Regions from separate parts of the Mesorhizobium sp. L103C119B0 genome, predicted to be linked through region 2. Evidence: predicted binding sites of a transcription regulator. Region 2 holds the regulator's gene; the other holds the start of a gene.
What was found. Region 2 encodes PhoB, which activates phosphate uptake and scavenging genes when phosphate is short. Its sites were predicted from a motif close to TGTCATNNANCTGTCAT; they were not measured.

Region 1 (4,210 bases), on a different contig from region 2:
CAGAGGCAGCAGGTTGCAGGCTGCGACAGCGCGGTGTGGCCGAAGATTCCGACGGTTTGCTACCCGGACTGACGGCTGCCCATTCCAGGCATAGCGATCCTTCGCACCGACCCAAAGGCTTACGCCGACCGCACCGGATCGAGCGTCACCTTGTAAAGCTTGATGTCGTCGCGATCCATCAGCCGCACGGTCAGCTGCTCTGTCGCCCCTGAAATGTCCACCAGGCCAAAGAACTGCAGGCCGGCCGAGGGTGGCAGGTTCTGGCCCTGTTCGGTGGTCGGCGCCTTGATGAATTTCAGCTCCGGGCCGAAGGTCATGTCGAAATCATTGGGACCGAAGGTACCGGCGTGGATCGGGCCCGAGACGAATTCCCAGAAAGGATTGAAATCCTGGAACCGCGCCTTGTCGGGGTTGTAATAGTGCGCCGCCGTGTAGTGGACATCGGCGGTCAACCAGACCGTGTTGGTGATGCCGGCAGTCTTGATGTAGCGCAACAGGTCGGCGATCTCGAGCTCGCGGCCTTTGGGCAGGCCATTGTCGCCATTGCTGATGGCTTCCGCGCCGACCTTCTTGGCGCCGTCGTCCCAGACGACGAGGCCGAGCGGCATGTCGGCGGCAATGATCTTCCAGGTCGCCCTGGAATTCGTCAGCTCGCGCTTCAGCCATTTCGTCTGCTGTTCGCCCAGCATGCGTGACTGCGGCGTCATGTCCTCCTGCATGTCGGGGCCGTTCGGGCCGCGATAGGAGCGCATGTCGAGGAAGAACACGTCGAGCAGCGGCCCATGCGCGATCTTGCGGTAGACGCGGCCGGGCTCGGACGGCTCGTAGCGGATCGTCGTCATCTCATGGAAGGCGCGCGCCGCACGCGCCGCGAGCACATGGACGGATTTTTCGGTGTAGCGGCTGTCGGCGCCGAGATTCTTCGAATCCGACCAGTTGTTCAGCACCTCGTGATCGTCCCACTGGTAGAAGGTCGGGCAGATGGCGCTCAAGGCCAGAACGTTTTTGTCCATCATGTTGTATTTCCACTGGTCGCGGTACTCATCCAGCGTCTCGGCCACCTTGCGCTTGCCGTCGATCAGGACGACGTTTTTCCACTTGCCGCCGCCAGGCAGGTCTACCTCGTCCTTCATGGCGCCATCGGCATAGATGGTGTCGCCGGAATGCAGGAAGAAATCCGGCGTGTGCCTGGCGATGGTGGCGTAGGTTTTCATGCCGGTCTCATCGATTCCCCAGCCCTGGCCGGCCGTGTCGCCCGACCATGCGAATCTTATGTCGCGCTTCGAGGCGGGTGCTGTGCGGAAACGGCCGACGATCGGTTCGGAAACGGCGTTGATATCCGACAGGTCGGCGGCAGTCATCCGGTAGAAGATATCCTGGTCGGAGGCGAGGTCGGTGAGCAGGCGCTTGACCGTGAAGTCGCTGGCCGGCGAGGTATCGAGCGGCGCCAGCCGCGTCGCATTGGCGAAGTTTTCCGTCGACGACACTTCGAACATGACGCGCGAAGGCCGGTCGGTGCGCGTCCACACCATGCCGCTCGAGGCATCGACATCGCCGGACTGGACGCCATGGGTGAAGGCCGGGCGCTGGCTGGCGCGCGAATAATAGGGCAAAGCGAGCCCCGATGCGCCGAGCAGACCGGCGGCGCTGGCAGAGGTGACGAGAGCGCGGCGGGTCAACGAGATCTTGTTCATGGCTGTCTCCTGATGGCTTCGAACGGTGCCAGCAAGCTCCAGCTTCAATGTTTCAGCCACATCTCGGGAAGATGAAACTTTGATAACAATCGACAGGTGATCTCCGCCCTTGAGGGGGGAGATGTCGCCGAAGGCGACAGAAGGGGGTCGCCTCGCTTGGAGCGCCGACCTCCTATGCGCAAGAGGCTGAGTCCGGTCGCACGGACCCCCTCTGGCCGCTTCGCGGCCATCTCCCCCCTGAGGGGGGAGATTAGTACCGCGCCTTACGCCGCTTGCGGCTCCGGATCGAAAGCCGGCCTGCTCGTATTGATCAGCAGCGACAGACACGCAGCCACGATCGCCGTCATGCCGCCGATCAGGAAAGCCAGTTCGTAATTGCCCTGCAGTTCGCGCATGGTGCCGCCGAAGGCGGCGGCGGTGGCGGCGCCGACTTGGTGGCCGGCTACGATCCAGCCGAACACGATCGGGCCGCTGCGGTCACCGAAGGCCTCGTTGGCGAGCCTGAGCGTCGGCGGCACGGTGGCGATCCAGTCGAGACCGTAGAGCACGGCGAAGATGATCAGGCTGGTCGCCGAGAAGCCGGAATAGGGCAGATAGATCAGCGCCAGGCCGCGAATGCCGTAGTAGACGCCGAGCAGCTTGCGCGGGTCGAAACGGTCGGTGAGCCAGCCCGAGAGCGTCGTACCGATCAGGTCGAAAATACCCATCAGTGACAGCAGGCCTGCGGCCTGTACCTCGGGGATGCCCATGTCGCCGCAGAAGGAGATCAGATGCGTGCCGACCAGCCCGTTGGTGGTGAAGCCGCAGATGAAGAACGTGGCGAACAGATACCAGAAGACGCGGGTGCCGGCGGCGCGGCGCAGCGTGTTGAGCGTATGCGCCAGGAAATTGCCTTGCGATGCCGGCGATACCGGCGGCACGTCATCCGCCCCGGCGCCATAGCGCACCATGCCGATCGAAGCGGGACGCTCCGGAACCAACAGCCAGACCAGCGGCAGAAGACAGGCGGTGGCGATCGAGACGGCGGTAGCGACGGGCTGCCAGCCGCCCGACTGGGCGAGCGATGCCAGCAGCGGCAGGAACACCAAGAGGCCCGTGGCGCTGGAGGCCGACATCAGCCCCATCACCAAGCCGCGATTGGTCTTGAACCAGCGGTTGACGATGGTGGCGCCGAGCACGGTGGCGACCGCGCCGGAGCCGATACCTGAAAACACGCCCCAGGTGAGGAACAGATGCCATGGCTCGGTCATCAGCAGGCTGAGCGCGGTCGAGCCCGACATGATCACAAGCGAGGCAAGCAGCGTGCGGCGCAAGCCGATACGCTCCATCAATGCGGCGGCAAACGGCCCGGTCAGGCCGTAAAGGAAGATGCCGATCGCGGCGGCAATCGAAACCGTATCGCGCCCCCAGCCGAAGCTTTTATCCAACGGCAGCATCATCACCGAGGGTGCGGAACGAAGCCCGGCCGCGATCAACAAGCAGAGGAAGATGACGCCAACCACGACGAAAGCGTAGCGCTGGCCAAAGGGACGGGATTGAGCTATCATGTTACTGACCGGTACGTTGCAGGGTGAGGACATGTATACGTACCGATCGGTAACACGTCAATCGAGTCATACCATGCCAACGGACAAAAATATTGAACTGACCATCAAGGACGGTCATGCAGCCGCACCGCCCAAGGCTGCCAAGAAAATCCTCGACGTGGCGTACGACCTGTTCTACCGCCGCGGCATCCGGGCGATCGGCGTCGACGAGATCGTCAAGCGCGCCGGCGTCACCAAGCCCAGCCTCTACCGCAGCTTTCCCTCCAAGGACGAGCTCGCCGCTTCCTATCTCAGGCAATATGACCGTGAGTATTGGGAGCGTTTCGACGAAGCCGTGGCTGCCCATCCCGGCGACCCGCGGGCACAGCTCAGGGCTTTCCTGACTCGCGTCGGCAAGCGCACGCAAAGGCCGGACTATCGCGGCTGCGGCATGACCAACGCGGCGGTGGAATATCCCGAACATGGCCATCCGGCGCGCGTCGTCAGCGAGGCCAACAAGCAGGAGTTGCGCCACCGCCTGCGCGCGATGGCCGCAGCGATGGGCGCTAAAGACCCTGACACGCTCGGCGACGGCCTGCTGCTGTTGATCGAAGGCGCCTATATCAGTGGCCAGCTCTTCGGCCTCGGAGGCCCGGCGGCAGCGGTCGCCCACAACGCCGACCTGCTGATCGAGGCGAGCTTGAAGAAATAACATTTCGAACGTTGGCGCCGCCCCTCACCTGCCGGCATCCTTTCCCGGAAATGGGGCGAGGAACGCTCTCATCACGATTTCGCCAATTGCCAGCGTTGCAAGGTTGTCGCCAGCGGCGCAGCCGGCCACTTTCTCCCGTTCAGGGGGAGAATTGCCCGGCAGGGCGATTTGGGCGGCGCCAACGTTGAGATTGGCACGCTAGGCCGGCCGCAGATTTGGCGATAGGCTGGGGCGAACTTCACGGGAGACGTCCGCATGCGAACCCTGCTGCTTGTTCC
Region 2 (4,210 bases):
CAAGAAGAACCGCTTTACGGACCTGATCGAAGTCAACATCAACAATCTCGCGGCGGTGCCGTCGATCGTCTTCGGTCTGCTTGGCCTTGCCGTGTTCATCAACTTCCTCGGCATGCCGCGCTCGGCTTCCTTCGTCGGCGGCCTGGTGCTGACCTTGATGACATTGCCGACCATAATCATCGCCACGCGCGCCGCCCTCGCCGCGGTGCCGCCGTCGATCCGCTCGGCGGCCCTAGGTCTCGGCGCCTCCAAGATGCAGATGGTGTTCCATCACATCCTGCCGCTTGCCGCCCCAGGCATCCTTACCGGCACCATCATCGGCCTGGCGCGTGCGCTCGGCGAGACAGCACCGCTGCTCTTGATCGGCATGGTCGCTTTCGTCGCCGATTATCCGACGACGCCTTTCGATCCGGCGACCGCGCTGCCGGTGCAGATCTACATGTGGGCAAACGAGGCTGAGCGCGCTTTTGTCGAGCGCATGTCCGGCGCCATCATCATCCTGCTCGTCTTCCTCATGGCCATGAACATCACCGCGATCGTGCTTCGGCGCCGGTTCGAGCGGCGCTGGTAGAAAAAAGGCAATTTGGTATGAACATCATGACCGAACAGTCCCTTGAGAATGCAGTGGGCGACAAAATGAACGCCAAGTCGAACGAAGTCATCAAGATGCGCGGCGACAAGGTCGGCGTCTTCTACGGCGAGAAGCAGGCGTTGTTCGACGTCAATCTCGACGTCCGCCAGAACCAGGTGACGGCGCTGATCGGCCCGTCCGGCTGCGGCAAGTCGACCTTCCTGCGCTGCCTCAACCGCATGAACGACACCATCGATTCGGCGCGGGTGACCGGCAAGATCACGCTCGATGAAGACGACATCTACGACAAGAACATCGATGTCGTCGAACTGCGCGCCCGCGTCGGCATGGTGTTCCAGAAACCCAACCCGTTCCCGAAGTCGATCTACGAGAACGTCGCCTACGGCCCGCGCATCCATGGGCTGGCCAAGCGCAAGTCCGACATGGACCAGATCGTCGAGCAGAGCCTGAAGAAGGCTGCGATCTGGAACGAGGTCAAGGACCGCCTGCAGGAGCCCGGCACCGGCCTGTCCGGCGGCCAGCAGCAGCGCCTGTGCATCGCGCGCGCCATCGCCGTGTCGCCGGAGGTGATCCTGATGGACGAGCCCTGCTCGGCGCTCGATCCGATCGCCACCGCCCGTGTCGAGGAGCTGATCGACGAACTGCGCCAGAACTACACGATCGTCATCGTCACCCACTCGATGCAGCAGGCGGCGCGCGTGTCGCAGCGTACAGCGATGTTCCATCTCGGCTATCTCGTCGAGGAGGGCGCCACCGACAAGATGTTCACCAACCCCGACGACAAGCGCACCCAGGACTACATTACCGGCCGCTTCGGCTGAGCCGTCCGGCGGGTGAATTTTCAGGCACGAGGACCAAGATCATGGGTGAACATACCGTCGCCTCCTTCGATGAAGAGCTCGGGCAGATCAGCAAGCTGATCCGCGACATGGGCGATCTGGCAGGCTCGATGGTCAGCGGCTCGACCAGGGCGCTGCTCAATTCGGACAATGCGCTGGCACAGCGTGTCGTTTCCGACGACGCCATCATGGATGCGCGCCAGCGCGAACTGGACGACCGCGCCATCACGCTGATCGCCAAGCGCCAGCCGATGGCCAACGATCTGCGCGCCGTGGTCGGCTCGATCCGCATGGCCGGCGACCTCGAGCGCATCGGCGATCTCGCCAAGAACATCGCCAAACGCGTCGGCACCGTGGGCTTGAGCGTCACGCCGCGCGACCTCTCGCACTCCATCGATGCCATGGCGCAGCTGGTGCTGATCCAGGTGCAAGGCGTCGTCGAGGAATATGCCGCCACCGATGCGGCAGCTCTTGCAAAACTCAGGAATGACGACGAGCGCATCGACGTCAAATACACGTCCGTGTTTCGTGAGCTCTTGACCTACATGATGGAAGACCCTCGCAACATCACCGCCTGCACGCATCTCTTGTTCTGCGCCAAGAATCTTGAGCGCATCGGCGATCATGTCACCAACATCGCCGAAAATGCGTATTATGTGCTGACCGGCCAGCAATTGCCCGCCAATCGTCCGAAGCAGGACGAGACGGCGATGGCCACGCCGGCCTGATGAGGGTGAACTGCCTATGATCGCGCCACGCATCATGGTCGTGGAGGACGAGGAGCCGCTAGGCGTGCTCCTCCGCTACAACCTCGAATCCGAAGGCTATCACGTCGAGGTGGTGACACGCGGCGACGAGGCCGAGATCCGCCTGCAGGAAAACGTGCCCGATCTCCTGGTGCTCGACTGGATGGTGCCCGCTGTTTCCGGCATCGAGCTCTGCCGGCGGCTTAGAGTGCGGCCCGAAACCGAGCGGCTGCCGATCATCATGCTGACCGCGCGCGGTGAGGAAAGCGATCGCGTGCGCGGCCTGTCCACCGGTGCCGACGACTATCTGGTCAAGCCATTCTCGACGCCGGAGTTCATGGCGCGCGTGAAGGCGCTGCTGCGCCGGGCCAAGCCGGAAGTGCTGTCCAGCGTGCTCAAGGTCGGCGACATCGTGCTCGACCGCGAGTCGCACCGTGTCTACCGCAAGAAGAGCGAGATCAGGCTCGGACCGACCGAGTTCCGGCTGCTCGAATTCATGATGCGCCATCCCGGCCGCGTGTTCTCGCGCAGCCAGCTGCTCGACAATGTCTGGGGCGAGACGATCTACATCGACGAGCGAACCGTCGACGTCCATGTCGGGCGCTTACGCAAAGCGGTCAACAACGGCCGCATGCCGGATGTCATCCGTACCATTCGCGGCGCCGGCTACGCGATCAGGGAAGACTAGGATGCTGCGCGTCGCGCCGTTGCCGGCCATTCAGGCGACATGCTTGCCGGATTTGGCCTGAATGCCCGGCGCGAAAATCTCCTGATCGACGAAGCCGAGCGCGCGCATGGCACAGCCTTCGCGGATCAGCGGCAGCTCGTTGGGCTCGGTGTCGAAGGAGATCGATTTCGAGTGCTGGCCGCCGGCGGTCTGGGCGATCGCTTCGCGCAATGCCGGCTCGATCAGGTCGAAGGCGGCGGCGCTGACGCCAACCATGGCGACAGGCGCCGGGTCGATCAGCGCAAACAGGCTGCCGAGGCCGAAGCCGAGCGCCTCACCGGCCTTGCGATAGGCTTCGCGCTCCGGGCCATCGGTTTCGCGGGCGCGCGCGGCGAGTGCGCGCATATCAGCGTCGCCGATATCGACCGGCTCGGCATCTTCGCTCATCATTTTGGCGCTGCGCCAGATGGCGTAGTTTCCGGCATAGGCCTCGACGCAGCCGCGCCGCCCGCAGCGGCAGAGCGCGCCGCCCGGACGGTGGATCATGTGGCCGAACTCGCCGCCCGAGGAATGGGTGCCGGTGAACAGTTCGCCTTTCAGCACCAGCCCCATGCCGATGCCGTGCGACAAGAGGATCGCGATGAAATTGTCGCGGTAGCGCTCGGGCTGGCGCCATTGCAGGGCCACCGCCATCATATTGCAGTCGTTCTCCATGGTGGCAGGAATGCCGAATTCCGCTTCCAACATGTCGGCGAAGGCAATGTCGGTCAGTGGCGTGATTGGCGACCACAGCATGGCCCGCGCCTGCGAATCGGTGATGCCCTGGATGCCCATGGCAATGCGGGCGATGCTCTGGACATCGAGGTCCGGGTCCGCGAGACGCCGCCCGACGATTGCTACGCATTCGCCGATCAGCTCGTCGCGCGGCATGGTCAGCGTGTCGAGCCGGCGCTGTTCTTCCGCGACCACCTGGCCGGCATAGTCGATGACGGTGACGGAGAGGAAGTTCAGCGACAGCACCACGGTCATGACCGCCGCCGCTTCCGGGTTGAGGCCAAGGCCGACCTGCGGCCGGCCGCGTTTCAGCGAGCCGGTCTCGCCAGGCTTGCCTTCAATCAGGATGCCTTCTTGAATTAGATCAGACGAGATTGCCGATATCGTCGAATGGCTGAGGCCGGTGGTCGCCGCAATCTCGGTCCGCGACGGCTGGCCGGCCCGGCGCACGGCCGAAATCACCATCGCACGGTTGCGACGGCGCAGATCGTCGTGGCGGATCCCAACCGACATTTGTTTTCCTCCCGGCCTCCTCGCGCCTCATGATAGTGAAGGCGTTCGACGGCACCAGCCAAATATTGGCAGACGCCGG

Region 1: a site for PhoB is predicted at 1,766-1,782, ahead of X728_RS151075 (alkaline phosphatase). Genes of this name have one in related genera too.

Annotation. Positions count from the first base shown of each region.
Region 1 is NZ_AYXE01000008.1:87,724-91,933, forward strand. It holds gene X728_RS151080 (hypothetical protein) at 1-72, shown strand, start outside; gene X728_RS151075 (alkaline phosphatase) at 120-1,694, opposite strand; gene X728_RS151070 (MFS transporter) at 1,958-3,241, opposite strand; gene X728_RS151065 (TetR/AcrR family transcriptional regulator) at 3,315-3,932, shown strand; gene X728_RS151060 (hypothetical protein) at 4,188-4,210, shown strand, end outside.
Region 2 is NZ_AYXE01000010.1:58,082-62,291, reverse strand. It holds gene pstA (phosphate ABC transporter permease PstA) at 1-571, shown strand, start outside; gene pstB (phosphate ABC transporter ATP-binding protein PstB) at 589-1,413, shown strand; gene phoU (phosphate signaling complex protein PhoU) at 1,455-2,159, shown strand; gene phoB (phosphate regulon transcriptional regulator PhoB) at 2,176-2,865, shown strand; gene X728_RS148755 (ROK family protein) at 2,896-4,131, opposite strand.